DNA from 4 places in the Rhizobium sp. BG4 genome. Region 2 is predicted to be linked to each of the others. Evidence: riboswitches for the same ligand, from Rfam matches in the RefSeq annotation. Region 2 holds a riboswitch; each other region holds the start of a gene.
What was found. A riboswitch is a leader RNA that binds a small molecule or an ion and turns the genes downstream of it on or off. The one in region 2 is predicted to bind thiamine pyrophosphate.

Region 1 (7,924 bases), on a different replicon from region 2:
ATGACCTTTGACGGCAAGGTCTGGGCGGTTCCCTACAAGGTCGGTCTGGTCAGCTTCTTCTATAACAAGGAGCTTTTCGCCAAGGCAGGCGTGAAGGCCGAGGATATCAAGAGCTGGGCGAACTTCCTCGATGCCGTGAAGAAGCTGAAGGATGCCGGCGTCGTGCCGATCGCCGGTGGCGGCGGTGAGAAATGGCCGATTCACTTCTACTGGAGCTACCTCGTCATGCGCGAAGGCGGCCAGAAGGTCTTCGATGCCGCAAAGAAAGGCGAGGGCGAAGGCTTCCTCGATCCCGCTATCATCAAGGCCGGCGACGATCTGGCCGAGCTTGGCAAGCTGGAGCCTTTCCAGCCCGGCTATCTCGGCGTGACCTGGCCGCAGGCGCTCGGCGTCTTCGGCGACGGCAAGGCGGCGATGATCCTTGGCTTTGAAAACACCGAAGCCAACCAGCGCAAGAATGCCGGTGACGGCAAGGGTCTGGCCCCCGACAATATCGGCCGCTTCGCATTCCCGACCGTCGAAGGCGGTGCCGGCAAGGCAACCGATACGCTCGGCGGCCTGAACGGCTGGGCGGTCACCAAGAAGGCATCCAAGGAAGCGCTCGATTTCCTCGCTTACCTGACCAACGCCGACAACGAACGCGAGATGGCAAAGAACGCCATGTTGCTGCCGGTCGCCGTCGGCGCCGATGACGGGGTCGTCAACCCGCTACTCGCTGAATCCGCCAAGCAGCTGGCCGGCTCCACCTGGCACCAGAACTTCTTCGACCAGGATCTTGGCGCTGCCGTCGGCCGCGTCGTCAATGATGTCTCGGTCGAAATCGTCTCGGGCCAGATGAGCTCCAAGGATGGTGCCCAGCAGATTCAGGACGCGTTCGAACTCGAGCAATAAGCCTCCCAGCAAGCACTCCCGGCGCCGCGTGGCGCCGGGATATGACACGCGCATGCGAAGGCAGGACATATGGCTGAGATTTCCGTTTCATCAGGCGTTCGGACCGCGCCGCCTAGCAAGGCCGCCCGAAAGAACCGCAGTTCGATCGCCCACGACCGCTGGGCCGTGCTCCTGCTTTTCCTGCCGCCGGCGCTGATCCTCTTCACGCTCTTCGTCATCATGCCGATGGGCGAGGCCGCCTGGTACAGCCTCTACAAGTGGAACGGCTACGGCACGCCGACCGAATATATCGCGCTCAAGAATTTCCAGGTCCTGTTCCGCAATGCCGCCTTCAGCCAGGCGCTGATCAACAACGGCCTGATCATCGTCGTTTCCATCGCCATTCAGGTGCCGCTGGCGATCTGGCTGTCGACGATGCTGGCGCATCGCATTCCCGGCGTCGTCACCTACCGTCTGATCTTCTTCCTGCCCTATGTTCTCGCCGATGTCGCCGCCGGCCTGATCTGGCGCTTCGTCTATGACGGCGACTACGGGCTGTTTGCCGCGATCGCTGGCTTTTTCGGCATGGCCAATCCCTATGTGCTCGCCGACAAGGACGTGGCGATCTATGCGGTGCTCGGCGTCGTCGTCTGGAAATATTTCGGCTTCCACATGATGCTGTTCATCGCCGGGCTCCAGTCGGTGGACAAGAACGTCCTTGAGGCTGCCGATATCGACGGCGCCTCCGGCTGGCAGAAGTTCCGCTATATCACCCTGCCGCTGCTCGGCTCGACGCTCAGGCTTTCGATCTTCTTTGCCGTCATCGGCTCCCTGCAGCTCTTCGACATGATCATGCCGCTCACCGGCGGCGGTCCGTCGAACTCGACGCAGACGATGGTGACCTTCCTCTACACCTACGGCGTCATGCGCATGCAGGTCGGCCTCGGCAGCGCCGTCGGCGTCGTGCTGTTCATCATCTGCGTCACGCTCGCCTTCGGCTACAAAAGGATATTCATGCGCAATGACTGATACGACCGACACCATTCGCATGCCCGCGACGACGAAGGTCTATCTCTACGTCTCGCTGACCCTCATCGCCGCCCTCGTGCTGATCCCGCTGCTGACGACGGCGCTCGGCGGCTTCAAGACGCTCGGCGACCTGCGCGTCAATCCCTTCGGACTGCCCGCCACGTGGCAATGGTCGAACTATACCGATATCCTGTTCGGCGAGCGCTACTGGCTGCAGATCTTCAATTCGCTGGTCATCGCCGTGCTCACGGTGTCGCTGACGCTGATCGTCTCGTCGATGGCGGCCTTCACCTTTGCGCATGTGCGCTTCTTCGGCTCGTCCTTCCTGTTGAACTATTTTCTGCTCGGGCTGATGTTTCCCGCGGCGACCGCCATCCTGCCGCTCTTCATCCGCATCCGCGATCTAGGACTGCTGGATACCTATTGGGGCGTGGTGCTGCCGCAGGTGGCCTTCGGCCTCGGCATGAGCATCCTGCTTTTTAGAAACTATTTTCGCAACCTTCCGGAAGAATTGTTCCAGGCGGCTTTCGTCGATGGCTGCGGCTACATGCGCTTCTTCTGGTACATCTCGCTGCCGTTGTCGCGGCCGATCATCGCCACCGTCAGCATCATCTCCTTCGTCGGTAGCTGGAACAGCTATATCCTGCCGCTGATCATGCTGAATTCGGAATCGAAATATCCCTGGCCGCTCGGCATCATGGTCTATCGCGGCGAATTCGGCACCGAATGGCAACTGGTGCTCGCCTTCATCACCCTGACGATCATGCCGACCGTCATCGTCTTTTTCCTGGCCCAGAGACACATTATCGCCGGGCTGACGGCGGGTGCGGTCAAATCCTGATGTTGCCGTTTGTGCCGCGGCCGTTACCATGGCCGCTGCAGGGCATCATGGGAGAGCAGACGGTTGGCACCGATAAAGGTCGATCCGCAGAAGGTTCGCGAATTCAAGACGAAGCAGGATTTCTGCGACTGGCTGGCCGCGCATCACGACCGTGAAGGCGAGGTCTGGATACGCATCTTCAAGGTCGCATCCGGCTTGCCGTCGATCACGCCGGTCGAGGCGATCGACGCTGTGCTCTGCTGGGGCTGGATCGATGCGGTGAAGAAAAGCCTGGACGAAAAGAGCTACCTCCAGCGCTATACGCCGCGCGGCAGGAAGAGCATCTGGAGCCAGATCAACGTCAACAATGTCGCCCGCCTCGTCGACGAGGGCAGGATGACCGAGCACGGCCTTCGCGAGGTCGATGCCGCGAAAGCGGATGGCCGGTGGGACCGGGCCTATGGCAGCGGCAAGGACCTGAAAATCCCCGACGATCTGCAGACGGCGATCGACGCCGATCCCAAGGCCAAGGCGATGCTTGCGGCGCTCAGCGCGCAAAACCGCTTCGCGCTCGCCTTCCGCGTGCACAATATGAAGACGCCCGCGGGCCGCGAGCGGAAGATCGCGGCCTTCGTCGAGATGCTGGCGAAGGGCGAGACGATCTATCCGCAGAACAAGAAGCCGAAGGTCTGAACCTCAGAGATCGGCCTTGTCCCAGAGCGCGTGGAAATGCTGGACCGGGCCATGGCCGGAACCGACGGTGAGCGTTTCTGCAGCCGCAACGGCATCGGCGAGATAGCGCTTGGCGATCGCGACCGCTGCCTCCGGCGTCTTGCCCTTTGCAAGCTCGGCCGCCAAGGCGCTCGACAGCGTACAGCCGGTGCCGTGTGTGTTCTTCGTCGGAACCCTTGGAGCCTCGAACCAGGTAATATGGCCGGCGCTTGCCAGCACATCGGGGCTGTCAGTGCCGCCGAGATGGCCGCCTTTCAACAGTACCATGCGCGGTCCGCGATCCAGCAGTTTGCGCGCCTGCTGCTGCATGGCATCGCGGTCTTGGGCATGATCCTCGCCGAGCAGCGCCGCCGCTTCGGGCAGGTTCGGCGTCAGCATCGTTGCCAGCGGCAGAAGGCGGTCGGTGAGCGCGCCGATCGCGGCGATATCGAGGAGGGCGGCGCCGCCCTTGGCGATCATCACCGGGTCGAGCACCAGCGGGATGCCGCGATGCGGATGCAGCGCATCGGCAATCGCCTCGGCAATCCCGGCATTGGCGATCATACCGATCTTGACGGCATCGACACGCACGTCGGCGAAGACCATGCGGATCTGCTCGGCGACGAAATCCGGAGAGACGGTCTGCACTGCGGAAACGCCGGTGGTGTTCTGCGCAGTCAGGGCCGTCAGCACGGCCATGCCGTATGTGCCGCGGGCCGAGAATGCCTTGAGGTCGGCCTGGATGCCGGCGCCGCCCGATGGGTCGGAGCCGGCGATCGAGAGAACGTTGCGGATCATTGTCCTGCCTTTCTGATGCGTTCGGCGATTGCAGCCGTCGCCGCTTGCGGATCCGGCTGGCCACAGATCGCCGAGACGACCGCAAGCCCTTCCGTGCCCGTTGCGAGCACTGGCTCCACATGTTCCGCCTTCAGGCCGCCGATTGCCACCGAGCGAACCGGGCAGACACGAACCAGCTCCGCCAGACCTGCGATGCCGATCGGTTGCTTGTGATCCGGCTTGGTCGCCGTCGCGAAAACGGGGCCGATCCCCGCATAGTCGACGATGGCGGGATCGACGGCTGCGGCAAGCGCATGCGTCTCGACCGAGAGGCCGAGGATCATATCAGGGCCGATGCGGCGGCGCGCCTCGGCGGCGCCGAGGTCCTCCTGGCCGATATGCAGCCCATCGGCGTTGAGCGCGATTGCCGCTTCCACATCGTCGTTGACGACAAGCAGTGCTCCGCTTCCTGACAGGACCCGCTGCAGTGCCCGGCCCGTCTCGATCATCTGCCGGGTAGTCGCCGTCTTGTCGCGCAGCTGCACGATGGTCGCTCCACCTGCAACGGCTGCGCGGGTTGTTTCGGCAAGCCCGTACCCGGAGCAGAGCTCCGGGTCGAGGACGAGATAAAGGGAGAGGTCGAAGCTCTTCACGCCTGGCTGATCCTTGCTGCGGCGTCGAGTGCCGGACCATCGAGCGCGGCAAGCGCATCGAGGAAACGCCAGGAGAAGGATCCGGGCCCCTTGGCTTCCTGTGCCGCCTGTTCGCCGGCGACGGCAAACATTGCGAGAGCGGCAACCGTCGCATCGAAGGTCTCGTCAGAGGCGACCGCGGCAAACGCGCCGGTCAGGCAGGTCAGCGAGCAGCCGAGCGCGGTGATCTGCGGCATCAGCGGCGAACCGCCGGAAATGCGAACGGCGCGGGTGCCGTCGGTGACGAAGTCGACCGGGCCGGTGACCGCGACAACGGCGCCATATTGCGCCGCGATGCTGCGGGCAGCACCTTCCGCCTGCTCGACGGGATCGCGGCTGTCGACGCCCTGGCCACGGCTTTCGCTGCCGGCCAGCGCGATGATTTCGGATGCATTGCCGCGGATGATCGCCGGTTGAGGTGGAGAAGTGCCGCGACGCTTTCGCGGCGGAAGCCGGTGGCGTAATGCGCCACGGGGTCGAGAACCCATGGCTTGCCGTTGCGCGCGGCAGCCTTCGCCGCCTGTTTCATGCCGCTGACCCAGGCGGGCGAGAGCGTGCCGATATTGATGGTCAGTGCACCGGAGAATGCGGCGAATTCACCGGCTTCCTCTTCGGCATGGACCATGGCGGGCGAGGCGCCCGCGGCCAGCACGACATTGGCGGCGATATTCATCGCGACATAGTTGGTAATGCATTGAACGAGTGGCGGCGCGGCGCGCAGCGCGGTCAGCAATTGCCCGGGTGATCTCGAAGTCGTCATCTTGCGTCCCTTTTGGGGCGGGGCAAGACGCGGGAGGCCAGGCACATGGAAGCGAAGGGCCTCGAGCGACTCCCTCCGCCAGCATTATCTGGTTCAGGTTCGAAGGGTACTTCTCAGCCCGCCTTTCGGCGAACGCCCCTGTCTCTCAACACCACGGTCATCGCAAATTATCGGCGGCTTGTCACGCCCTATCAGTTAAGCCGGGCTTCCCCACTGGCGATGCGCTGCTCATCGGCGCCGAAGAGATGTACGGCATCGTGAATGGGCGCCACCTTCAGGACATCGCCGGGTGCAGCCCTGATCCGCTCGCGGAAGACGCAGCTGATCGTCTGCGCGCCGAGCCGCGCAATCACCAGTGTTTCCGATCCGGTGGGCTCGACGACGACGGTGGTGATCTCGATGCCATTGGGTCGAGTTGCAAATGCTCCGGGCGGATCCCGTAGGTCACCGCGTCAGCAGGCCGACGGTCGCTCGGCAGGGTAATGCCATCCTCGGTGCGGAAGCCCGTATCCGTCATGCTGCCCTTGATGAAGTTCATCGCGGGCGAGCCGATGAAGCCGGCGACGAAGAGATTGTTCGGCCGGTCATAGAGGTCGAGCGGCGAGCCTGACTGCTCGATGCGGCCATCCCTCATGACGACGATCTTGTCGGCCATGGTCATCGCTTCGATCTGGTCGTGGGTGACGTAGATCGTTGTCGTCTGCAGCCGCTGGTGCAGTTCCTTGATCTCGGAGCGCATCTGCACGCGAAGCTTGGCGTCGAGATTTGAGAGCGGCTCGTCGAACAGGAAGACGGCGGGATCGCGCACGATCGCCCGGCCCATGGCAACGCGCTGGCGCTGGCCGCCGGAGAGCTGCTTCGGATAGCGTTCGAGCAGGCTTTCGAGGCCGAGGATCTTTGCGGCATTGCCGACCCGCTTGTCGATCTCCGCCCGCGGCATACGCTTCAGCCGCAGCGAAAATCCCATGTTCTTGGCGACCGTCATATGCGGATAGAGCGCGTAGTTCTGGAACACCATGGCGATGTCCCGGTCCTTCGGCGCTAGCTCGTTGACGACATGCTTGCCGATCTGGATCTCGCCCGACGTGATGCCTTCAAGCCCGGCGATCATTCTGAGCAGCGTCGACTTTCCGCAGCCGGACGGTCCGACGAGGACGACGAATTCGCCGTCGCGGATATCGACCGAGACACCCTTGATGGCCTTGAACGCGCCGTAGTCCTTGCGAGCATTATTGACTGAAACATGAGCCATTATCGTCCTCCCCAGGCTGCGATCAAAGCTTGTCCAAGACGGTTCTGAGATAGCCGAGGCCGACGCGTTCGCCCTCCTTGCGAGTTTCCAGGTCCTTGCCCGGCCAGCCATAGGCGGCGTCCTCGTGCTCGATGGAAATCGTGCCGTCGAAGCCGTAGCTGCGCGCCTGCTTCAGGAACCTCGACCAGTCGAGCAAGCCGAGGCCCGGCAGCTTGTACTGCCACCAACCCTTGCCGTGATAACCGACGGCCTGCAGCGCGGTCGCATCGACCGCCGTGTCCTTGGCATGCAGGATGGCGATGCGATCCTTGACGGCATCCAGCGCCAGATAGGGATCGATACCCGTCCGCAGAAAATGCGAGGGGTCGAATTCGAGCGCGAAACGCCGGTCGGGAATGCGCTTGAACAGCTCCTCGTAACCCTTTGGCGTCGTACCGACGAAATTGTCCTTCGGTCCCGGCCAGTTCTCGATTGCAAAGGTAAGGCCGCTGGACGCGGTCTCGGCGATCAAACCGTTCACATAGGTTGCAAAATCGTCATAGTTGACGTCGTCGCTGGCATCGTCGTTGCGCCCGGGAAAGATGACGAAAACCGGCACGCCGGTTTCGCCGATCGCCTGGGCGAATTCGGCGGTGCGCGAGCGCAGATCCTTGCGCTTGGCATTATCGGCGTCGAGCTGGTTGCCGAAATAGGTGATCGAGGAGACGAAGAGATTGCGCTCGCGGGCAAGCGAGACGGCGGCCTTTACCCTGTCAGGGGTCTTGATGTGCCCGCCGACATCGATCTCGATGGCATCGAAACCAGCGGAAGCTGCGAAATCCACCACTTCTTCAAGCGGCCGGTCGTTGAACGTCGACGTATAGAAACCGATCCTCATCAAAATCCTCCCATGCGCCGCCGCAGCGGCCGTGCTAATTGTTCAGGCGATCCATGTATTTCAGCGGTGAACGGGTACGTTGAACCTCATCCGATGACGCCAGCATCAGCGCCGCGGCCATCGGCATGGCGGCCGC
Region 2 (7,924 bases):
TAGACGGTTTTCAGAGCCTTGCGTCCTTAGAGGCCGAGCTCTGACAGCCCCGGATGGTCATCCGGACGGCGGCCGAGCGGCCAGTGGAACTTGCGGTCCGATTCCTTGATCGGCATGTCGTTGATGCAGGCGAAACGGCGCTGCATCAAGCCGTCGGCATCATATTCCCAATTCTCGTTGCCATAGGAGCGGAACCAGTTGCCGCTGTCGTCGTGCCATTCATAGGCATAGCGTACGGCGATGCGGTTTTCGCGGAACGCCCAGAGCTCCTTGATCAGCCGGTAATCCAGCTCCTTGGCCCACTTGCGGCTTAGGAAGGCAACGATCTCCGGCCGGCCGTTGACGAACTCGGCGCGGTTTCTCCAGGCGCTGTCGGGCGTGTAGGCCAGCGACACCTTTTCCGGATTGCGGCTGTTCCAGCCGTCCTCGGCAAGGCGCACCTTCTGGGTGGCGGTTTCAAGCGTGAATGGGGGGATAAGTGCAGTCATTGTCATATCTCCTGTACCAATAGGAACGTATTGTACTTATCAGTACAGAGGAAGCAAGGGACGCGCCTGCGGCATTCGCGCACGGATAGAAGAATGCCGTCGCGCCCACGTTTCTGACGCAATTGGACGGTTTGTTCCTGCCGCAGCGCACAATCGGAAGGGGAAACCATGCACCAGCAGAAGACCCGCATCGAATGGCTGGATATCGCCAAGGGCCTCTCGATCATCCTCGTGGTCGTCTACCACACCCTGCTCTACCTGAACTTCCACGAGATGGCCCCGGCCCTCTACACCAAGATCAGCAACATCATGGCGCCGATCCGCATGCCCCTGTTCTTCTCGGTGTCGGGTTTCCTGGCCGCTTCGGCGATGCGGGCCACATGGCCGGATTTCTTTAGGAAGAAGATCTGGACCTTCGTCTGGCTGTTCGGCGTCTGGAGCACGGCGCGCTGGCTTTATTTCCGCTATGTCCACACCAACGGCCTCGTGCCCTCGGAGGGGTCGGATTCCTATCAGCTCATCGAAATGTGGTGGGCGCCGAATACCGGCATCTGGTTCATCTGGGCGCTGGCGATCTTCATGACCGTCACCAAGCTGCTCTCCTCGGCGCCGCGCATCCCGGTCATCGCCGTCGGCACGATTCTCTCGATCCTCACCTTCGGCGGCTATCTGCCGATCGAGCTCTTCACCCACCGCAATGTGCTGCAATATTTCGTCTTCTTCGCCTTCGGCTGCTGGTATGGCAGGCTGATCGCCGAAACGCTGACCGAGCGCCCTCTCCCCTTCGCAGCCGGTGGCTTCGCCGCATTCATCCTGCTGCTGGCGCTGCGCAGCCGCCTGCAGCCGATCGAGCCCGGCCTCTGGGCCTTCGCCTCGTCGATCGCCGGTCTCTCATGGCTGTGCGGCATGGCCGTGCTGATGTCGCGGCTGAAGGCGCTGCGCGACGTCTTTTCCTATTTCGGCCGCAACACGCTGCCGGTCTACGTCACCCATGTAATGATTGTCGCGGGCATAGCCGGCCTGATCGCCACCCTCGTCGAGCCGTCACCATCGATCGGCTATCTCGCGGCACCGCTGATCTGCGTCACCGCCATCACGCTGTCGCTGGCAATCAAGGCAGCCGCCGACCGCGCAGGCGCCAGCTGGCTCTACAGCCCGCCGATCAGGCGCGAGCGGGCGGTGGCGGCGGCCTGATCAGGCATCGCTCAGCGTCCGCTTCACCGCATTCTTCCACCCCTTGAGCTTGGCGGAACGGGTCTTCTCATCCATGTCAGGCTCGAAGCGGCGGTTGCGCTTCCAGTTAGCCGAGAAACTCTTGCGGTCGGGCCAGACACCGGCACGGCTGCCGGCGAGCCAGGCTGCCCCCAGCGCCGTCGTCTCCAGGATCACCGGCCGGTCGACGGGCGCGTCGAGCAGGTCGGAGAGCCGCTGCATCGTCCAGTCGGAGGCGACCATGCCGCCATCGACGCGCAGCACCGTGTCGTCGCTGCCGTTCTTCCAGTCCTTCTGCATCGCATCGAGCAGATCGCGGGTCTGGTAGCAGACGGCTTCCAGCGCAGCGCGGGCGAATTCCGCCGGGCCGCTGTTGCGTGTCAGGCCGAAGATTGCCCCGCGCGCCTTCGGATCCCAATGCGGCGCGCCGAGACCGGTGAACGCCGGCACCAGATAGACCTCCTGCGAGGGATCGGCATTCTCGGCGAGCTTGCCGGTCTCGCCGGCCGTGTCGATGATGCCGAGACCGTCGCGCAGCCACTGGACGGCCGCTCCGGCGATGAAGATCGATCCCTCCAAGGCATAGGTCGTCTCGCCGTCCAGCCGGTAGGCGATCGTCGTCAACAGCCGGTTCTTCGAACGCACCATGTCGGAGCCGGTATTCAAAAGCGCGAAGCAGCCGGTGCCATAGGTGGATTTCAGCATGCCAGGCTCGAAGCAGGCCTGGCCTATCGTTGCCGCCTGCTGGTCGCCGGCAACTCCGAGGATCGGGATCTCGGCGCCGAGGATCGACTTCTCGACGATGCCGAAATCGGCAGAGCAGTCCTTCACCTCCGGCAGCATGGCGGCGGGAACGCGCAGGATCTCCAGCAGGTCCTTGTCCCATTCGTTCTCGGCGATGTTATACATCAGCGTGCGCGAGGCATTGGTCGCGTCGGTGACGAAACTCTTGCCGCCGGTCAGCCGCCAGATCAGGAACGTGTCGATCGTGCCGAAGCAGAGTTCGCCCTTGGCGGCGCGGGCGCGCGCACCCTTCACATTGGCGAGCATCCAGGAGAGCTTGGTGCCCGAGAAATAAGGATCGAGGATCAGGCCGGTCTTCCTGGTGAAGATCTTCTCGAGGTCCTGGCGCTTCAGGTTTTCGCAATAGCTCGCCGTGCGCCGGTCCTGCCAGACGATGGCATTCTGGATCGGCTTGCCGGTTTCCCGCTCCCAGACGACGACGGTCTCGCGCTGGTTGGTGATCCCCAATGCGGCAATGTCAGTCGCCTTCACCTTCGCTTCGCGCAGCGCCATCTGGATCGTCGAAACGACGGAATCCCAGATTTCCTCAGGGTCATGCTCCACCCATCCCGAGCGCGGATAGATCTGCGTGAACTCCTTCTGGCCCACGCCTGCGATCTTCATCTCGCCATCGAACACGATCGCCCGTGTCGACGTCGTGCCCTGATCGATCGCCAGAACATATCCGCTCATCCCTGCCCCCTTCCATGAAGCTCTGATGCTTTCAGATAGATCATTTAAGAGGCAGAAACGAAAGGGAAAAGAAAGCCGAGCGCAATTTTGCCCCTCGTCAGATCGCCGCTTTACAAGCCGCGCGGCGCGTGTTTAAAAGGTGCCAACGACAGGGGTGCTCCGTATAGCCGGGGCTGAGATGCGGCTGGCATGGCCTCAAACTCTTTAGCTGATCTGGATAATACCAGCGGAGCGAGGCGAGCGATGTTTTCTGGCGCACAAATTTCCCTTTACCCGATGACCGACCGTTTCGTCGACGTCATCCTGTCTGCCCTTCCGGCACTTGATCCCTATCGCGAAAAGCTCAGGATCGAGACCGACGACATCTCGACGCTGATCGTTGGCACGCCCGATATCGTCTTCGCCGCCATGCGCGATCTCTATGTTGCGGGCTCGGCAGACGGCATCCACGCGGTGCTGCGCGCCACCATCTCCCGCGGCTGCCCCGGCGAGCCCGATGATCCCATGTGCCACACCGAAGCCCTTACCGGCCCGGTCCTGCCGCTTGCCGAGCGCAAGGCGTCGGCTCTCGAAGCGGTCGCTTCCGCCCCGGTCACCGGCCGCCATGCAGCCGCGCAGTTCTCGCTCTATGTCATGGGCACCGGCGATCACATGGAAGAGATCTACGGCTGCATCGACTTCCTGAAGAACTCAGGCGTCTTCGACCGCTCGAAGAATTTCTGCACCCGCGTCAAGGGCGATGCCGGCGCGGTCTTCGCAACGATCCACGAAGCCTTCGTCCGCTTCGGGCCGCCGAACGGCCATGTGACGATCGATCTCACCGTATCGGCCAACAGCCCCTCCGCCGTCTGATCCCAGCGTCACGTCAGGATCCTGCCGATGCCGAGATCTGTCCGGTTGCCGGGCCTTGCCGCCCGTTTTCTTCCCGCCATCCTCTCCGTCGGCGCCCTACTCGCCGCCTGGGAAAGCTATGTGCGCATCGCCGGCCTCCCGCCCGCGACGCTGCCCGCACCCTCGCGCGTTCTCGCCCAGGCCTTTGCCGAACGCGCAGCACTGCTGGCAAACAGCTGGCCGACATTGCAGGCGACACTGGCGGGTTTCGCGGCCTCCCTCCTCATCGCCTTCGTGTTTTCGGTGCTGATCGATTTCGTGCCGCGCCTGCGCTCGGCGCTGATGCCTGTCTTCGTCATCAGCCAGACGCTGCCGCTCGTCGCCATAGCGCCGCTCATCGTCCTCTGGTTTGGCTTCGGCCTGCTGCCGAAAATCCTGCTGGTCGCCCTCGTCACCTTCTTTCCGATGCTTGTGGCCCTCACACGCGGCTATGCCGCAACCGAGCCGGAGATCGAGGAACTGCTGACGACCATGGGCGCCTCGCGCTGGAAGCGCTTCTGCGCCGCCCGCCTGCCGTCATCGCTGCCCTATTTCTTCGCCGGTCTCAGGATATCGATCACCTATGCCGTCGTCGGCGCCATCTTCGCCGAATATGCCGGGGCCGCCCGCGGGCTCGGCATCTACATCCTCAACGCCAAGAACAATTTCCGCGCCGATCTCGTGCTTGCAGCCGTCCTCGTCAGCGCGCTGCTGACGCTCTTGCTGTTCTCACTCGCGGTCCTCGCCGAGCGCCTCACCATGCCCTGGCACCGGGCAAACGAGGATGACCCGGAATGAGCAGCGCGTCCCTTCTCGACATCGAAAACCTCAGTTGCCGCCTCGGCAATATCGATGTGCTCGCCGGCATCTCGCTGCACCTGAAGCAGGGCGAATTCATATCCGTCCTCGGCCCCTCCGGCGCCGGCAAATCGACACTCTTCCGGCTGTTGACAGGCAGCGCCACCGCATCCGCCGGCAGCATCCGCATGAACGGCCAGCCGCTCGACGCCGCCGAACGCCCCTTCGCCTTCATGCCGCAGCGCGATGCGCTGATGCCTTGGCGGCGGCTGATCGACAATGCCGCACTCGGCCTGGAGATATCTGGCATGCCCCGCCGCGAGGCTAGGTGCCAGATCGAGCCGCTGCTCGCGGAATTCGGCCTCGCCGGCTTCGAGAACAGCTGGCCGCATGAACTCTCCGGCGGCATGCGCCAGCGCGCCGCCCTGCTGCGCACGGTGGTGCAGCAGCGCCCCATCCTGCTGCTCGACGAACCCTTCGGCGCCCTCGATGCGCTGACGCGGCTGAAGATGCAGCGTTTCCTCGAGGCGCTCTCTGCCCGCCGTGGCCTCTCGGTAGTCCTGATCACCCATGACGTGCGCGAAGCCGTGCTGCTCTCCGACCGCATCTACGTCTTCTCGCCCCGCCCCGCCCGCGTCGCCCTCGAAATCGACGTCCGCCTGCCCCGGCCGCGAACGGAACCGGGAAAGCATCAGGCCGAGATCATCGCAATCGAAAACCGCATTCTCACAACGCTCTTCGAAGGAGAAGCCGAACCATGACCATGCCGATCATCACCCGCCGCACGGCGCTTGCAGGCATTCTCGCCTTGACCGCCGCACCGCTTGCCGTCCGCGCCGCAAGCCCCAAGGTCTCGGTCGCCCTCGACTGGACGCCGAACACCAATCACATCGGCCTCTACGTCGCCCGGGAGAAGAATTTCTACCGCGACGCCGGCATCGAGGTCGACATTCTCCCCTATACCGACACCTCTGCCGCAACCCTCGTCGCCAGCCGCGTCGCCGATTTCGGCGTGCTCGACTCGATCGGCCTGATGACCCAGCGCGCCGCCGGTGCCGATCTCGTCGGCACTTTCGCGATCGTCCAGAAGGAGACCGGCCGCGTCGTCTTCAAGGGGGACCGCACCGACATCAAGACGCCGAAGGATCTCGACGGCAAGACCTATGGCGGCTTCGGCAGCGCCTGGGAAAATGCCCTGCTCGGCTCGATGATCAGGAACGCCGGCGGCAAGGGCGAGTTCGAGACCGTGACGCTCGGCACTTCCGCCTATCAGGCGCTCGACAATGGCGCTGTCGATTTCACGCTCGAAGTCTATACCTGGGAAGGCGTTCAGGCCGAGCTCGAGAAGAAGGCCCAGCGCGCCTTCGTCTATGCCGATTACGGCGTGCCGGATGAACACACCGCGCTCCTCGGCACCAGCAGCGCCTATCTCTCGGAAAAGCCCAATCTCGCCCGCCCCTTCATGCAGGCGACGCGACGCGGCTATGAATTCGCCGCCGATCATCCGGATGAAGCAGCCGATATCCTGATCAAGGGAACGGACGGCGCGCTCACCAATCCGGACCTCGTCAAGGCATCGCTGAAAACGCTAGCCTCCGACGGCTATTTGCGCACCGCCCCCGGCAAGGCCGGTGCCATCGACCCGGCAAAGATGAAAGCGATCGGCGATTACCTGTTCGACGCCGGCATTTTGAAGGATGCCGATGGCAAGGTGCTGACCGCGCGCCCGGATTTTGCCGCCGCCTTCACCACGACGCTTCTCGCCGGAAGCTGAGAACGCCATTCGGCGATTGTCAGCCGCAAGGCTTTGCGCATAACCTTGGTCCAACCCGGACCAAGGAGAAGCGCTTATGAAAAGAACCGTCGTCGTCACCGGCTCCACCAGCGGCATCGGCCTGGCGATCGCCACCGCCTTTGCCGGCAAGGGCGACAACGTCGTCATCAACGGCTTCGGAAAAGCCGAAGAAATCAAGGCGATCACCGAGCGGCTTGAATCACTTTCAGAGGGCCGCGCCCTCTACCATCCGGCCGACATGACCAAGCCCGCCGAGATCGCCGACCTGATCGAGACTGCAGCGAAAACCTTCGGAACGGTCGACGTCCTCGTCAACAATGCCGGTATCCAGCATGTCGAGAAGATCGAGGACTTCCCCGTCGACAAGTGGGACCAGATCATCGCCATCAATCTCTCGAGCTCCTTCCATACGATGCGATCGGCCATTCCGCACATGAAGGCGAAGAAGCATGGCCGCATCATCAATATCGCCTCCGCCCACGGCCTCGTCGCCTCGCCGTTCAAATCCGCCTACGTGGCGGCGAAACATGGTATATTAGGACTGACGAAAACGGCGGCACTCGAGCTCGCTGAGTCGGGCGTGACCGTCAACGCCATCTGCCCCGGCTACGTGCTGACGCCGCTGGTCGAGAAGCAGATTCCAGATACGGCCAAGGCCCGCGGCATGACCGAGGAGCAGGTGAAGACCGAGGTGATCCTGAAGGCGCAGCCGACGCATGAATTCGTCAAGGCCGAGGAGATCGGCGCGCTGGCGCTCTACCTCGCAAGCGACGATGCCCGCCAAGTGACCGGCACGCATATCTCGATTGACGGGGGCTGGACTGCGGCATAACCATTTAGAAAAACAAGAATAAGGAACATCATGAACGACGCCATCCGCTTCATCCTCAATGGCGAGGACATCACGCTCAGAGATGTCCGGCCGACCGAAACGCTTCTCGATTTTCTGCGTTTGAGGCGCCGGCTGACCGGCACGAAGGAAGGATGCGCCGAAGGCGATTGCGGCGCCTGCACGGTGCTGATCGGCCGTCTCGTCGACGGCAAGCTCGCCTATGAATCCGTCAATGCCTGCATCCGCTTCATGGGCTCGCTGAACGGCACCCATGTCGTGACCGTCGAGCATCTGGCCGCCAAGGATGGCACGCTGCATCCGGTGCAGCAGGCGATGGTCGATTTCCACGGCTCGCAATGCGGCTTCTGCACGCCTGGATTCGTGATGTCCCTCTACGGTCTCTGGCTTTCCAGCGAAAAGCCCGGCCGCCCGCAGATCGAAAAGGCGCTGCAG
Region 3 (7,924 bases), 1.1 Mb from region 2:
GACGACCGAGAGAAGTGGCGACAGGAGAAAGGCTGCGACGACGATCAATAGCAGGCTGTCCAATAGCCTCGCTGTGGGCTTCCTGCCATCGAAACGCATTGCTCGTTGGCCCGTCGTCAGCCCCTCGTCAGGGCTCGCTGGCAGGAGCGACATGGCGGCGAGGACGAGGCCGGTCAGCGCGATCTGCAGCAGGGAAAGTGCGACGGCGCGGCCGGGATCGAAATCGAAGCGAAGCGACTGGTAGATCGCCACCTCGACCGTCGTTGCCGCAGGACCGCCGCCGAGCGTCAGCACCAGCGTGAAGCTGGTGGCACAGAGCATGAAGATCAGCCCCGCGATACCGGGGATCAGGCCGCGGATGGCGGGCCATTCGATGAAACGGAAGATGGCGCGCTGACGCATGCCGAGATTGCTCGCCATCAGCCAGTATTCAGAGGGCAGCCGTTCAAGACCGGCAAGCATCAGCCGGCAGGCGAGCGGCAGGTTGAAGAAGACGTGGGCAAGCAGAATGCCGGTCAGGCCATAGATGCTGACGGGTTCGGCGAGGCCGAGTTTCGTCAGCGCGCTGTTGAGCAGGCCCTGCCTGCCCCAGATGCCGATCAGGCCGAGCGCGCCGATCAGGACCGGCAGTCCCATCGGCACCGCCATCAGCCGGATGATCCAGATGCGGCCGGGAAATTGCGGCTGGCGGGCGAGCGACCGCGCGACAGGGATCGCCAGGAAAACCGATAGCAGCGTGGAGAGGACTGCCTGCAGCAGCGTGAAGCGCAGGACGCGGAGGATATAGGGATCGGAAATGATCCCGGCAAAGGCAGCGCCCCCGCCGGAGGCGGCAAGCGAAACGGCAGCGATACCGATGAAAAGCAGGATGGCGGCGAGCGCAATTGCGCCGCCCGCCAATGCATTTCGCCGTTCCGCCGCCGTCTGCAGCATCAGTTCATGCTCATCGCCGCAAGCCACTCGTCGATCCAGGCCTTGCGGTTCTTGGCGACGTCATCCGGCGACATCAGGAAAGTCTTGGAGGGGTTGACGAGCTTGCCGAAAGCATCCGGCAGGGGCGTGGATGTCGCCGAGACCGGCATCATCCAGTTGTTGGTCGGGATCGTGTCCTGGAAGCCGGGGGTGACCATGAACTTCAGGAAGTCGCGGGCAAGATCCTTGTCTGGCGCGTTCTTCAGCAGGCCGGCGACTTCGATCTGGATATAGTGGCCCTCGGAGAAGGCGGCCGCCTGATAGCGGTCGGTGTTTTCAGCGACCATGTGGTAAGCCGGGGACGTCGTATAGGAGAGCACCATCGGCGCCTCGCCCTTGGTGAACAGGCCATAGGCCTCCGACCAGCCGGGCGTGACCGTCAGGATGCGGTTCTTGAGCTTGGCCCAGGCTTCCGGCGCCTTGTCGCCGTAAACGGACTTCACCCAAAGCAGCAGGCCGAGACCCGGCGTAGAGGTGCGCGGATCCTCGATGACGATCTTCTGCGACGGGTCGCCGTCGACCAGTTCCTGCATGCTTTTCGGTGGGTTCTTTACCGTCTGCGTGTCGTAGATGATGGCGAAGTGGCCGTAGTCATAGGGAACGAAGACATCGTCCTTGAAATCGCCGGGTACCTTCAAGGCGCTGGTATCGACGCCGCTGGCGTCAAACAGGCCCGTATCCTTGGCTTCGGTGATCAAGTTGGTGTCGATGCCGAGCACGACGTCGGCCTTCGTCGAGGCGCCCTCGAGCTTGAGGCGTGAGAGAAGGGCGACGCCATCGGCGACGCTCACGAAATTGACGGTGCAGGCGCAGGTCTTCTCGAAGGCTTCCTTCACCTTGGGGCCAGGACCCCATTCGGAGGTGAAGCTTTCGTAGGTATAGACCGTCAGCGTCTTGTCTGCGGCCTGGGCCGGAGCGATGGCCGAGGTAACGGCGAGAAGCGCCGTGGCGAAAATTGCGATCAATGGTTTGCGGCCGGGCATGGCGCGCCTCCTCCTATACAAGTTGTTTCACGGGAAAAGGGCGGTGCCTGGTGTCACGCGCGCATCTAATCCCTCCGCCGGTGTTAACCGGATCAGGTTCCGCGGGTTGGCTTGCAGCCTCTCAGCCAGATGTCCTTTCGGACACAGGCACCCCGTTAGAGCGTTGGCAGATGTATAGCGATGACGGCTTTATGACAAGGGCGAAGCTCGCCCTCATCAGGTCACTCGGCTGCTTCAGCTGCAGCCGCAGAATTCTTTGCCTCGCCGTGGCGCGGCAGCTGTACCGGCTTCAGCAAAAACGCCGCGATCAGGCCGATCAGGGCGAAGGCGCAGGACGTCATGAAGAGCGGCGTGAAGGCTGCCGAATAGGCATCGGCCACCGCCTGGCGGCTGGCTTCCGGCAATGCCGCCATCATCTTCGGCGTCAGCTGTTCGATATCGGCGACACCCGGGATGGAGACGCCGACCTTGGCGAGTTGCGAGCCGATGATCGCGCCGTAGATCGAGATGGCGATCGAGGCGCCGCCCATGCGCGACAGCGTCACCGAACCCGTTGCAGCACCGACGTCACGGGCCGGAGCCGCGTTCTGAACGCCGATGATAGGCACCTGCTGTGCAAGCCCGATGCCGATGCCGTGCAGAGCCATTAGCAGGCCGATGATGGGCAGAGGGGTACCCGCATGAACCTGTGTCAGGAGCGCGAAAGCGATGGCGCTGCAGGAGAGGCTGGCGATGGCGAAGGGCTTGTAGCGGCCGGTGCGCGAGATGGTGCGGCCGGCAAACAACGAACCGCAGACAAGGCCGCCGGTCAGCATGATGAAGAGCAGGCCGGCATGCGAGGGCGAGAGGCCTGTTGTCGTCTGCAGGAAGAGCGCGAAATAGTTGGCCATGCCGATGGCGATCCCGCCGCCAGTAATCGACATGATCAGGAGAAGCGGGAAGGTCGGGTTGCGGAACAGCGACAGCGGTACGATCGGTTCGGCGGCGCGGCGCTCGACGAAGACCCAGGCGATGGCGCAGACAACGCCTGCGGCGATGATGCCAAGGCTCTGCGGCGCAAGGATCGAGCCAAAGAGCTCGCTGCCATCGGCCATCAGCACGATGCTGGTGGTGGTCATCGCCAAGAGCAGGGCACCGGCATAATCGATCTTCGGGCGGCGATGCGGTTTGCGGTAGGGCAGCATCAGCGCCAAGCCGATAAGCACGACGAAACCGATGGGGACGTTGACGAGGAAGATCGAACGCCAGCCGAACAGATCGCTCATCATGCCGCCGAGAACGGGGCCGATGGCGCTGGAGGCCATCAGCACGAGGCTGGAATAGCTTTGGTAGCGGGCACGCTCCCGCGGCTCGAAAAGGTCGGCATTGACGGCGAAGATCGACACCATGATGCCGCCGCCGCCGAGGCCCTGCAGCACGCGGGCGGCAATCAGCGTGTTCATCGAGATGGCCAGACCGCAGACAGCCGAGCCGACGGTGAAGATCGCGATCGCCGTCATCATCACATATTTGCGGCCGAAGAGGTCGCCGAGCTTGCCATAGACGGGCATCACGGCGCTGAGCGACAGGAGATAGGCCGAGCCGATCCAGCCGAAGCGCTCGAGATGGCCGAATTCGCCCACGATCGTCGGCAGCGCCGTCGAGACAATCTGATTGTCCAGCGTTGCCATGAACATCGCGGTCATCAGAAACAGGAAGAGAATAAGCCTGCGGCGGGGATCCGTCACGAGCGGCTGGGAGGCAAGCTGCATATCCATGAAGACAGTTCCGATCTTGATCGCCAATTTATGTGACAAAAGCATATAAATGTCAATGACACTTGAATGACGCAGGCATGTTTCCTTCCCGCAAGCCTTCTGTTATGCTCGCCGCATGAACGAGAAACCCGCCCGAATTCACGAGCTCGATCCCCTGTCGCTGGAAAGCGAAAGCGTCTTGAGCATTGGCCAGAGCATGACCCGCATGAAGCTCATGACGGGCCGCAGGCTGATCGGGCGCCTTGCGATCCAGAGCGTTGCGCCGGATCTCGAACTATCGCATCTCGATGTGCTCGATGCCGTACGCCGCGCGCAGCCGGCTGACGAAGTGACGGTCGGGACGATCGCGGAGATGCTGCGCATCGATCCGTCACGCGCCAGCCGCGTTGTTGCCGACATGGTCAGCCGCAACATTCTTCGCCGCGCGGCATCGCAGGCCGATGCGCGCCGGATCGTCGTGGTAATGACGCCGATCGGCCAGCGGCTGCTTGCTGAAATCCGTGCGCAGAAGATGGCGCTGATCGGCGAAATCCTCGACGGATGGAGCGAAAAGGACGTCGATGCCTTCGCCGCACTCTATGAGCGCTTCATCGACGGCTATGAAAAAGCCTTCGAACGGCGCGACAAGGGTACGCCCGGCTGAACCCTGCCCCTTTCCCTCGACCCCTGCTTTGCGCTATGGGCAATGCCCATGACGGAAACCACCTTCACCATCCTGCTTGGCGGCGAGCTGACGCCGACGGAACGGCTGCGCAGCGCCGTTGCCGGTAGCCGCTTCATCGCGGCCGATGGCGGCATGCGGCATGCGGCCGAGCTCGGCGTCGTGCCGGAGCTCTGGGTGGGCGATTTCGATTCCACGGCGCCTGATCTCGAAGGCGCCTTTCCCGATGTGCCGAAGCAGCCCTACCCGGCCGCCAAAGCCTCGACGGATGGCGAGATCGCCGTCTCGGAAGCCATTGCGCGTGGGGCGAAGAGGCTGATCCTAGCTGGTGCCCTGGCGGGCGAGCGCTCCGACCATGCGCTTCAGCATCTGCTTTACGCCGTCAGCCTTGCAGAAGAGGGTTTCGACCTGCTGCTCACCTCAGGGGTGGAGGAAGCGGTTCCGCTTCTTGCCGGAACCATCGAGCTTGATCTGCCGAAGAACAGCCTGTTTTCCGTCCCCGGGTTCAGCGAGCTGCGCGGGCTCTTCATCGAGAATGCCCGCTATCCGCTCTCGGATTTCCATTTGCCTTTCGGCTCATCGCGTACCATTTCCAATGTGGCGGAAGGCAAGGTCCGGTTCACGCTCGGCAGCGGCCGCGCGATCATCCTTGCCCGCCCTTATGATCTTTCCGGAGTCTGATTCTTGGCGCCTCCCATTCTCAAACTGGACGACATCTTCCTGAGCTTCGGCGGCACGCCGTTGCTGGCGGGCGCAAGCCTGCAGGTGGAGCCCGGCGACAAGATTTGCCTCGTCGGCCGCAACGGTTCCGGCAAGTCGACACTGCTGAAGATGGCTGCCGGCATTGCCGAGGCGCAGTCCGGCGAGGTGTTCCGCCATCCGTCGTCGACCGTGCGTTATCTTGAGCAGGCGCCCGATTTCGCCGGCTTCTCGACCGTGCAGGCCTATGCCGAAGCCGGGCTCGGGCCGGGCGACGATCCCTATCGTGTCACCTATCTGCTGTCGCATCTCGGCCTGACCGGCGAGGAAGACCCGAAGAACCTTTCGGGTGGCGAAGCCCGCCGCGCGGCCCTTGCCCGCGTCATGGCGCCAGAGCCGGATATCCTGCTGCTCGACGAACCGACCAACCATCTCGACCTGCCCACCATCGAATGGCTGGAAGGCGAGCTTCAGAAAACGCGGAGCGCCCTGGTTCTGATCTCGCACGACCGCCGGTTCCTGGAGAAGGTCTCGACGGCAACGGTCTGGCTCGATCGCGGCACGTCGCGGCGGCTTGACCGCGGCTTCGGTCATTTTGAAGCCTGGCGCGATCAGGTTCTCGAAGCGGAAGAGCTGGAGCAGCACAAGCTCGGCAAGGCGATCGAGCGCGAAGAGCACTGGCTGCGCTACGGCGTCACCGCCCGCCGCAAGCGCAACATGCGCCGTCTCGGCGAATTGCAGACGATGCGCTCGCAATATCGCGGCCACAAGGGTCCGCAGGGCACGGTGCAGGCGAGCGTTTCGGATGCGCAGGAATCCGGCAAGCTGGTCATCGAGGCCGACAAGATCACCAAGACTTACGGCGACCGGCCGATCGTCGCGCCGTTCTCGATCCGCGTTCATCGCGGCGACTGCATCGGTCTCGTCGGTCCGAACGGGGCTGGCAAGACGACGCTTCTGAAGATGCTGACGGGGCAGCTGGCGCCGGACGCTGGCACGGTGAAACTCGGAACCAATCTCGAGATCGCAACGCTGGACCAGAAGCGCGAAGACCTCAATCCCGAGGACACGCTTGCCAATTACCTGACCGATGGCCGCGGCGAGAACCTGCTGGTCAATGGCGAGCAGCGGCATGTAACCGGCTACATGAAGGAGTTCCTGTTCCAGCCGGAGCAGGCCCGCACGCCGATCAAGAATCTCTCCGGCGGCGAGCGCGCGCGGCTGATGCTGGCGCGCATCCTGTCGCGCCCGGCCAATCTTCTCATCCTCGATGAGCCGACGAACGATCTCGATATCGAGACGCTCGACCTGCTGCAAGAAATTGTCGCAGGGTTCCCCGGCACGGTCATCCTCGTCAGCCACGATCGTGACTTCCTCGACCGCACTGTGACCTCGACCATTGCACCGGCCGTTCCCGATGCGCCTGATGGTCGCTGGATCGAATATGCCGGCGGCTATTCCGACATGCTGGCGCAGCGCAAGGGCGCGATGGAGGAAAAGCGCAGGGCGGAGAAAGCGGCCGAAAAGCCGAAGGCCGAGGCTTCAGCACAGGCTGACGCGCCGAAGGGCAAAGGCAAGCTCTCCTTCAAGCAGAAGTTCGCGCTCGACAATCTGCCGAAGGAAATGGCGAAGGCTGAAGCCGAGATCGCCAAGCGCGAAGAGAAGATGGCAGATTCCAACCTCTTCACCAAGGATCGCAAGACCTTCGACAAGCTTGCCGCGGAAATGGAAAAACTGCGCGACAGCCTGACCAAGATGGAAGAGGAATGGCTCGAGCTCGAAATGCTGAGGGAAGAGCTCGAAGGCTGAGTTTCACGTTTCCTTGATTCGCCGGTGTCCCGGTGCGGCTCTACATTCCGCCACGGCAGCCGGGGATATGCCTGCTATCGTGGCGACAAGGAATAGTCATATGTCTCGCAAGCTTTCTTCCGCATTTCTGACGGCGCTCGCCGCCGCAGCCATCACCTTTTCAGCCGTTCAGTCCAGCCGGGCCGACGATACGCAGCGCGTTCGCATCCGCGGGATCGTCGAGAGCCTCAATGGCGACGTGCTGACGATCAAGACCCGCGACGGCAGCGATCAGTCGATCGCCATGCAATCGGGCTTCAAGATCGGCGGTATCCAGCGGGCATCCGTCGATGACATCAAGCCGGGCGATTTCGTCGGCGTTGGCTCGATGCCGAAGGGCAGCGGCCCCAATGATGCACTGCAGGTGATGATCTTCCCGGCCTCGATGAAGGGCACCGGCGAGGGCAATCGCCCCTGGGATGCCAAGCCGAATACAGAGATGACCAATGCGACGGTCAGCACCTCCGTCAAGGCGGTCAACGGCAAGACGATCACGCTCACCTATCAGGGCAAGGAAAAGACGATCGCCATTCCCGATGGCACGCAGATTGTCACCATCGCGTCGGCTACCAAGGATGATCTGAAGCCGGGTGCTGCCGTCATCGTCACGGCCGAGAAGGCCGCCGATGGCAGCGTTTCGTCCAAGCAGGTTTCCGTCGGCCTCAGCGGCGTCCAGCCGATGTGATGACTGCTAGAGCACCGGAGCCGCCGCCGGGCGGCCGGTGCCGGCTTTCGGCGGTGCGGGTTCTTCGGTCTTCGAAGCGATCGCTTCGAGGTGCAGCACCCGCGGCTTCAGCACTTCCATATAGGTCTCGGAGCGGCCGATATAGATCATCGCCGTATCAGGCAGCGCCGTCAGCAGGTTGGTGAGCGTCGTCTGCCACTCCGGTTCGAGACCTTCGAGCACTTCGTCAAAGACCACCCAGCGCGGCCGCACGAGCAGAAGCCGGGCAAAGCCGATGGCCTTCTGCTCGTCGGAATCCAGCACCTTGTCCCAGCGCGCA
Region 4 (7,924 bases), on a different replicon from region 2:
TCCCCTCTCCTGCTCCTGAACCAATTCGTCTGTTAAATGAGCCGCGATGCCATGATCGCGTCGTTTTCGAGCCAAAGCTGCGCGGAGTGGCCGCGCAGGTCCGCGGGCAGATCGTCCGCGGTCTTGTAAATGCCGTCGATCGCCAGAAGCTCGGCTTCGAGCTTGCGGCAGAATATGCGCGCCGATGCATTGCCGACCGAGCCCGCAAGCGCCCGGCCGCGCAGCGCGCCGTAAATATGAATGGAACCGCCGGCGATGACTTCGGCGCCCGAGGCGACCGAACCGATGATCGTCACATCGCCTTCCGGAAAGATGATCGACTGGCCGGAGCGGACCGGCTCGTGCAGCACCATCGAGGAGAGCGGCGCGCGGGTGATCACCTGCGGCGCCACGACCTGTACCGGCTCTTCAGCCTTCGGTGCAGCGCCCTTCACAGGCGCAGGCGCCGTTTCCGTCACCTCGACATCCGGCGCCGGGCGGCCGCCCGTCATGCCCGGAGGCATCGTCGCGTCAAGCTGCGAGGGACGCGCGCCTTCGATCCCCATGATCCGCACATTGCGCTCGGCGAGCGCCGCAATCATCGATTTCAGCAGCGCCCGGTCGGCCTGCAGGTCCGAAACGTCGAGAACCACGGGACGCCCCAGGAAGAATCCTGCCGAGCGCGAGGCCAGATCGTCGAGCCGGACCAGCCACTCCTCGAAGGGCAGATCGGGCGTCAAAACGACCGCCAGGAACGAACGGCCTTTGATACGGATGGAGCGTGCGTCGGTTAACACATTAGCAATCTTGGTTAATTTTTGATTGCTTCGGTGTAGCTGCTTCGTGGTTAACAAATAGTTAACGCGGGGCTCCCGGCCGGTACATTCGGTTAACGGCCGGGGGGCTTTGCAAAGGGCCGTGGCAGACGCGCCACAGACTACCTTATCTCGACGGCGAGGTCCTCGACCTTGGGCGCCGTCTTGACCAGTCCCATCTGTTGCATGAAGGCGCCGAAGCGCTCGTAGCGGCCGGTATCGAGAGCGGCGGGGCGCTTGGCGAAGCGCGGCAGCGTGTCGAAAAAAGCCTTGCGGTTCAGCTCGTCGTTGAGATCAGGATAGGCCTTGATGAACATCTGCCAGGCGTCATCGGGGTGGTTGGTGATGAAGACGGAGGCCTGCTCGATCGCACCGAGGAAGCGCGGCAGACGCGAATCGGCAACCGAATCGCGATGGGCGATGAAGATCAGTTCGTCATAGGGCGGCACGCCGTTTTCTTCCGGATAGAAGGCCTTGCCCTCGTGACCCTCGAGCTTCATCTGCGTCAGCTCGAAATTGCGGAAGCCGCCGACGGTCGCATCGACCTTGCCCGCGATCAGCGACGGCGAGAGCGAGAAGTTGACATTGACGAGCTCGACATCGTCCTTCTTGAGACCGGCATTTTCGAGCATCCGCTTCAGCATCGCATCCTCGAAACCGGTGACGGAGAAGCCGACCTTCTTGCCCTTCAAGTCGGCCAGGCTCTTGATCGGCCCGTCGGCCAGAACGGTCACCGTATTCAGCGGCGTTTCGACCAGCGTGCCGATGCGGACGATCGGCAATCCGGCTTCATGATCGAGATAGAGATTGGGCTGGTAGTGGATGCCGATATCGGCCTGCTTGGCGGCAACGAGACGCGGCACCGCGGAGGGGTCGGCGGGCGGAATGAGGGTGACATCGAGACCGGCGGCGGCGAACAGGCCCTTCTCTTGTGCGATCACCATCGGCGCGTGGTCCGGATTGACGAACCATTCGAGCATGACGGTCAGCTTGTCGTTGGCGAAGGAGGGCGATGCGAGGGTCGCGATCGCAAGGAGAGTGGCGGATATCAGACGCAGCATGTTTGCTCCATGATTATGCGGGAAGAAGAAGTCAGTCCGTGGTGGCCCATGGGGTCCAGCCGGAGGTAAGCCTGTCGACGGCGACGCGGCAGATAACGGTCATGGCGGCGAGCACGGCCATGGCGGCAAAGACCATGTCCGTCTGCATGCGGGCATTGGCCTGGACCATGACGAAGCCGAGGCCGGACGACGCCCCGACCCATTCGCCGATCACGGCGCCGAGTGGCGCGAGGGGTGCAGCGATCCTGAGGCCGGAGACGAGGGACGGCAGGGCGAGCGGCAGGCGGATCCGCATCAGCGTCTGCCAATGGCTGGCCTCTGTCAGCGATACCGCATCGAGAATATCCCGCTCGGTGCGGCGCAGCCCGTCGGCAAAGGCGGAGGCGACGGGAAAGAAGATGATGATCGTCGCCATGGCGATCTTCGAGGCAATGCCGAAACCCAGCCAGATAACCAGGATCGGCGCCAGCACGAAGACCGGGAAAGCCTGAAGGATCAGTACCATCGGCCAGACGAGCGTGGCGGCCGCCGGAAAGGCGGCGAGCGCGAAGGCGACGGCCGCGCCCGATATGGCGCCGCAGAGCAGGCCGAGGACGATTTCGAGCGCCGTCGTCAGGCTCTGCTCAAGCAGGAAGAGCGGCTGCCTGCCGAAGACGGCGACGACGTCGGCAGGCGACGGCAGAATGAAATGCGCGGGCGCGAAGATCCAGATGGCCGCCTGCCAGAGAGCGATCAGCAGGGCCACGCCGCCGAGGGCGTTGAGCGGACGCATCGCTAGGCCTTCGCGCGGGCCGGATGCGGGAACGGAAAGACAGACATGGCGAAGCGATCTCCAGACAGAATTGGAGATCCAGGCAAAGCGAAGAAGAAGGGGAGATGCCGCCGGCATCTTGTTCCGTTCCTACGCCGGCATGACCCGGATCAGGTTCAAGGGTCCGGCTCACCGCCATCTCAGCATCGTCAGATGCTCCCCTCGGAATGGGCGGAACCTGTCGTTTTCCCGGCCTGAAGTCAATGGCGCATCTGTCGCAGGCCGGTCGCCAGTCTTGTATTCCGGGGTCTCAGCTACAAAATTAATTAGAGACTTTTGGATCAGGCACCCTACTTGACCCTTAAGCATTAGGGAGACCGAATATGAAATTCGTTATTCTCACCGCGCTGGCTGCCTCACTTGCCGGCATTTCCGCTCAGGCCGCGGACCTGACGCCGCCGCCCGCCCCTGGCGAGCCCGAAGCGATAACACCTGTCTTCACCTGGTCCGGCCCCTATATCGGCGCCGAGGGTGGCTATAGCTGGAACACCTTCGATCCTTCCGGGGCATCGGATGTCGATGCCAATGGCGGCATTCTCGGCGTCTTCGGCGGCTATAACTATCAGTTCGACAACAACTGGGTTGTCGGTGTCGAAGGTGACGTCCTGCACAACTGGAACAAGGAGGATGTAGCCTTTGGCTCGGTCGAGACGACCTGGCAGGGCTCGGTTCGCGCCCGCGTCGGCTATGCCTTCGACAATGCGCTGATCTACGGCACGGCCGGCTGGGCAATCGCCCGGGCCGAGGCCAATCCGGATGTCGGGCCAGACGAATCGGATACGCTGAACGGCTGGACCATCGGCGCCGGCATCGACTACGCCTTCACCCAGAATATCTTTGCCCGCGGCGAATATCGCTACACCGATTACGGCAGCGGCAATTTCGGCGCGGCTGGCGGCGATTTCGACCTGAACCAGAACACGATCATGATCGGCGTCGGCGTCAAGTTCTAGGCGCCACCCATCTCCCCAATGTAAGGGCACGCCTTCGTTCGGCGTGCCCTTTTCTATGATCGCCGGTACGCTTTCCAACATCTCGTGGAAAACCGGAACACCGTGTTGCACTAATTTAGGACTTCGACAAAAGTCATTCCCATCATGAGGAATGCTCACATGCTGTCGGGTCTCGGAACAATCACCATCACGGACGAGAACTATAGTGAGCATGTCGCTTTCGAACTCGGAGAGCGCGATGGCCTGCTTTTCGGCGGCGAGGAAGTGCTGCGCAGAGCGCAGCGGGCCAAGAAGGTCTTCCTGTTTCTGCTGACCTCGCGGCGCGAATTGCGCATCCGCATAGCCAATGTCGAGCATAGTTGCGCCAATTTCGTCGTCATCAGCGAGCCCCTGCCAGCCGCCTGACATGCGAATGGCCACGATGGCCTGAGCGCATCGTGGCCGTCCTGACACCGCCCGTGAGGCAGGCCGCGCCTTAGTTCAGATGCTCGAAATCCGCCATGTTCTTCTGGGTGACAAGCTGGAAGGGGATCCAGACCTCGCGGTCGAGCTTCTCGCCCTTGATCGCCTTCATCGCGGCATCGATCGATCCCTTGCCCTGGCCCTTGGCATCCTGGAACACGGTGACCTTGAGATCGCCTGTCTTCATCGCCTGCAGCGCCTCGGGCGTCGCGTCGATGCCTGAGACGATGATCTTGTCGGTCGAGGCGCCGGCGGCCTTCAGCGCCGAAATCGCGCCGAGCGCCATCTCGTCATTATTGGCGATGATGGCATTGAATTCGACGCCCGATGTCAGCCAGTTGGAAACCAGATCGGCGCCGTTGACGCGGCTCCAGTTGCCGACCTGCTCCTGGGCGACGTTGATGCCGCTGCATTCAGGCGTCTTGACGACATCGTGGACGTCCTGCGTGCGCTGGCGCGCCGCCTGGCTGGTGAGGTCGCCGATCATAATGACGACATTGCCCTTGCCGCCGAGCATGCGACAGACTTCCTTGGTCTGCAACGTGCCGGATTCAGTTTCGTTGGAGCCGACGAAGGCCTGCTGCTTGCCGAGCGTGTTGAGGTCGGTCGGCTGGACATTGACATAGATGAGCGGAATACCGGCATCTTCGGCAACCTTGCTCAGAGCCGGCGTACCGTCGGAATCGACGGGGTCGACGATGATGGCAGAGACGCCGCCGGCGGCAAAATTCTTCACCTGATCGAGCTGCTTGTTGACGTCGGTCGTCGCGTCTTCGATCTGCAGCTCCACGCCGATCGACTTGGCGTAGTCTTCCATGCCGTTGACGATGAGCGTCTGAAAGTTGTTGGACAGCGTGCCCATCGAAACACCGATACGGTCGGCAGCGTGCGCCTGCGACGCAAGCACCAGCGCAACGGCGCTGGCGGTCAGCAATTTCAGCATGTTCTCTCCTCCCAGAGATAAGGCGGCGCCAGGCGGCCGCAGGAAAACGTTAGCCGGGGAAGGCCGTGCGGTCCGCCGATAATTTGATGAAAACGCCTCATTTGCAGGGCATCCGCATAGCAAAGGGCCCGGCTCTGCAGCCGGGCCTTTCTCGGTCGCTCGCTTGGGAAATCAGTCAGCTTGCCTGCTGCTCGCCGCGCGCCTTCTTTTCGGCGCGGCGCCTTGCCTGCTCCATGAAGCGCTTGTCCATGCGCTCCTGGGCCTCGGGCGAACCGTCGTGGAAAGTGCCGAACCACTTGTCGAGCGGGATGACGCCATCGGCGTAATTGCACTCGAAATACTTGTGATGGAGATAGTGGTCGTAGCTGTGCGTATCAATGGCGCTCTCCTCGCCGACGACGATCTTGTCGAAGCCGGCATGGCCCGGTGCCGGGGCAAGGCCTGCATGCGCCAGGTGGAAGATCGCATGGACAGGATTGGACGGCACGATCCAGTGGATCAGCACACCGGAGAAATAGAGGAGGTGCTCGATCGGGTGCATGGCAAGACCGGACCAGGGGCCGGGATTGACGTTGTTATGATGCAGCTTGTGGACGGCATGATACAGCGGCGGCCAGTGGATGAGGCGATGCACCAGATAGAAATGCAGGTCGCGGAAGGTCGGAATAAAGAACATCACGACGACGCAATAGACCGGGTGCTCGGCGAAGGACACATAGGGAATGATGCCGTTGGCGAAAGCCCAGAGCGTCAGCACCTCGAATGCCGTCCAGATCGGCACCGCGCTGGCAAAGGTCCAGATGACATTGTCGACCGTCTGGTTGCCGAAAAGGAAGGCGTCGTTGCCGACAGAGGGCCATTTGGCGTTGAACTTAAAGCTCGTGCCCTGCTTCTTCTGCATGTAGAGGCGCAGATGGAAGGCGCCGAAGAAGACCAGCACGATCGCCGCATTGCGGATGAGCAGATAGGCGATCCAGCCGATCGAGAAGGTCTTTGCCGTCTCCAGCGACGGCGTGGCGTAGAGCCAGAGCAGGGTGCCGATCACCGCGTAAAGGACGTTCCAGGGCATCAGATAGCCCGGATAGCCAAACAGCCATTTCAGGAAACGCAGCGGCTGGACCGGCCAGATGAACACAGGCGGATACTGGATGAGCTTGAACGGCGCCCAGTCGCCGCGTTTGTTGCGTTTGCCGTATAGTGTGTCGTCCATCTGAAATCCTCCAACTCGTGAGGCAAAAATTACCGCAGCCGCAGGGCCAATTCCCATCGCTGTTTTGATGTGTTTTGATCAATTGCGGTATTTCGCCCGAGAGGCTGGAATGCTTGACTGTCCAGGCGAGTTTGGGGGAGGTTTTGATGAAAAAGACGACGCTGCAGGATGTCGCCCGGGAGGCACGACTGGGGATCGCCACCGTCGAGCGGGTCATCAACGGCCGCGGCGGCGTCACCGAAAAGACCGCCGAGAAGGTCATCCGCGCCGCCAAGAAGCTCGGCTATGGCGAGCGTTCGACCGAGACCCATCGTGGCGCGATCCGCATCGAGGTCATTCTTGTGCGGCCGGAGACGTCGTTCTTCGCCCGGCTGAACCAGGCCTTCGAGCGCATATCCGCCTCGCTCGACCGCGCCGTCATCTTGCACCGCACCTTCATCAAGGAAAGCGATCCGATCGGCATGGCGCACCACATTGCCAATCCGAGTTTTCGCCGATCGGGACTGATCATCTGTTCTCAGGACCATCCGAAGGTGATCGAGGCGCTGCGCCAGGTGCGTGCCTCAGGCGTCGAGGTTGCACAGGTGGTGACCCGCTGCGACGATCCCGAGGTTCCCTACCTCGGCATCGACAATTATGCGGCTGGCCGCAGTGCCGCCTATTACATGTCCGGCATGCTGGCGGCGCGGCCAGGACATTTCGCGGCCATCTGCCATAGCGGCGCCTATTCGAACCACCGCCAGCGCATTCAGGGATTCTCGGACTATATGGCCGAGCGCGGGGCTGAAGGCCACGCGCTCTCGCTGGTGATGATGGGCCGCGACGACGATCTGCAATGCGCCGAGCTGCTGGGAGAAGCGCTCAGGCGCGACCCCGAGATCATCGGCGTCTATTCGGCTGGCGGTGGTGATGAGGGCGTCGCCATCGTCCTGCAACAATGGGCCAAGCAGCGGGATATCTTCTGGGTCGGCCACGAACTGACCGAAAAGAAGAAGCGCTATCTGGAAAACGGCCTTCTCGACATCTGTCTCGACCAGGCGCCCGAAGTGCAGGCGCGCCGCTCCGTCGATCTCATTCTGCGCAAGCTCGACATCATCCGCACCGAGGTCATCACCGATCCCGTGCGGTTCATGACCATCAGCGCGCAGAATCTCTAACCAAAACACTCGGGAGGTAAGCCATGCAGACCCTCAATGTCTTCCAGTCGCTCTGGGCGATGGAACTTCGAAGCGCGAGACAGCAGGAGCGATCCCTGGAAGAGAACATCCGCCTGATCGCTGAGGCGGGCTTCGATGGCGTCAGCGCCCACTGGTATGATCGCAGCTATGTGCAGAACCTCGCCGGGCTGTTGAGGGATCACGGGCTGAAGGCGGAAGGACAGTGTTTTCCGAAGACCGTCGATGACTTGAAGCCGGCGCTGGAGAATGCGGCGGAGTTCGGTGTCGCCCATCTCTGCCTGCAGCCGGATGTCCGGTTGCGCCGGATCGAGGACTGCCTGCCGCTGCTCGAAGGCTGGCATCGTCTGGCCGAAGAGGCGCGCATCCCCGTCTTCATCGAGACGCATCGCGACCGGATGACCACCGATCTCTTCTTCACCCTCGACCTGATGGACCGCCTACCGGATCTGAAGCTGCTCGGCGACCTCTCGCATTTCCTGGTCGGCCGCGAATTCGCCTGGCCAGTTTCCGAT

Region 1: another riboswitch for thiamine pyrophosphate. It lies ahead of thiM (hydroxyethylthiazole kinase); the one in region 2 lies ahead of F2982_RS15570 (YkoF family thiamine/hydroxymethylpyrimidine-binding protein).
Region 3: another riboswitch for thiamine pyrophosphate. It lies ahead of thiB (thiamine ABC transporter substrate binding subunit); the one in region 2 lies ahead of F2982_RS15570 (YkoF family thiamine/hydroxymethylpyrimidine-binding protein).
Region 4: another riboswitch for thiamine pyrophosphate. It lies ahead of F2982_RS26460 (ABC transporter permease); the one in region 2 lies ahead of F2982_RS15570 (YkoF family thiamine/hydroxymethylpyrimidine-binding protein).

What each region holds. Positions count from the first base shown of each region.
Region 1 covers NZ_CP044126.1:558,815-566,738, reverse strand. The annotation lists gene F2982_RS22725 (extracellular solute-binding protein) at 1-891, shown strand, start outside; gene F2982_RS22720 (sugar ABC transporter permease) at 961-1,899, shown strand; gene F2982_RS22715 (carbohydrate ABC transporter permease) at 1,892-2,740, shown strand; gene F2982_RS22710 (YdeI/OmpD-associated family protein) at 2,804-3,412, shown strand; gene thiD (bifunctional hydroxymethylpyrimidine kinase/phosphomethylpyrimidine kinase) at 3,416-4,228, opposite strand; gene thiE (thiamine phosphate synthase) at 4,225-4,860, opposite strand; partial or broken gene thiM (hydroxyethylthiazole kinase) at 4,857-5,659, opposite strand; TPP riboswitch at 5,713-5,809, opposite strand; partial or broken gene ugpC (sn-glycerol-3-phosphate ABC transporter ATP-binding protein UgpC) at 5,851-6,911, opposite strand; gene F2982_RS22685 (sugar phosphate isomerase/epimerase) at 6,934-7,788, opposite strand; gene F2982_RS22680 (ROK family transcriptional regulator) at 7,823-7,924, opposite strand, start outside.
Region 2 covers NZ_CP044125.1:3,105,892-3,113,815, reverse strand. The annotation lists gene F2982_RS15590 (TetR/AcrR family transcriptional regulator) at 1-14, opposite strand, end outside; gene F2982_RS15585 (nuclear transport factor 2 family protein) at 27-488, opposite strand; gene F2982_RS15580 (acyltransferase family protein) at 657-1,682, shown strand; gene glpK (glycerol kinase GlpK) at 1,683-3,176, opposite strand; TPP riboswitch at 3,317-3,428, shown strand; gene F2982_RS15570 (YkoF family thiamine/hydroxymethylpyrimidine-binding protein) at 3,420-4,028, shown strand; gene F2982_RS15565 (ABC transporter permease) at 4,056-4,844, shown strand; gene F2982_RS15560 (ABC transporter ATP-binding protein) at 4,841-5,605, shown strand; gene F2982_RS15555 (ABC transporter substrate-binding protein) at 5,608-6,618, shown strand; gene F2982_RS15550 (3-hydroxybutyrate dehydrogenase) at 6,695-7,471, shown strand; gene xdhA (xanthine dehydrogenase small subunit) at 7,502-7,924, shown strand, end outside.
Region 3 covers NZ_CP044125.1:1,956,795-1,964,718, forward strand. The annotation lists gene thiP (thiamine/thiamine pyrophosphate ABC transporter permease ThiP) at 1-933, opposite strand, end outside; gene thiB (thiamine ABC transporter substrate binding subunit) at 933-1,955, opposite strand; TPP riboswitch at 2,008-2,120, opposite strand; gene F2982_RS10030 (MDR family MFS transporter) at 2,177-3,712, opposite strand; gene F2982_RS10035 (MarR family transcriptional regulator) at 3,828-4,355, shown strand; gene F2982_RS10040 (thiamine diphosphokinase) at 4,398-5,054, shown strand; gene F2982_RS10045 (ABC-F family ATP-binding cassette domain-containing protein) at 5,058-6,881, shown strand; gene F2982_RS10050 (hypothetical protein) at 6,982-7,605, shown strand; gene F2982_RS10055 (ABC transporter ATP-binding protein/permease) at 7,612-7,924, opposite strand, start outside.
Region 4 covers NZ_CP044126.1:1,364,154-1,372,077, reverse strand. The annotation lists gene minC (septum site-determining protein MinC) at 33-785, opposite strand; gene F2982_RS26465 (ABC transporter substrate-binding protein) at 917-1,855, opposite strand; gene F2982_RS26460 (ABC transporter permease) at 1,887-2,627, opposite strand; TPP riboswitch at 2,737-2,839, opposite strand; gene F2982_RS26455 (outer membrane protein) at 2,990-3,619, shown strand; gene F2982_RS26450 (hypothetical protein) at 3,779-4,024, shown strand; gene F2982_RS26445 (sugar ABC transporter substrate-binding protein) at 4,095-5,024, opposite strand; gene F2982_RS26440 (sterol desaturase family protein) at 5,200-6,234, opposite strand; gene F2982_RS26435 (LacI family DNA-binding transcriptional regulator) at 6,381-7,391, shown strand; gene F2982_RS26430 (TIM barrel protein) at 7,415-7,924, shown strand, end outside.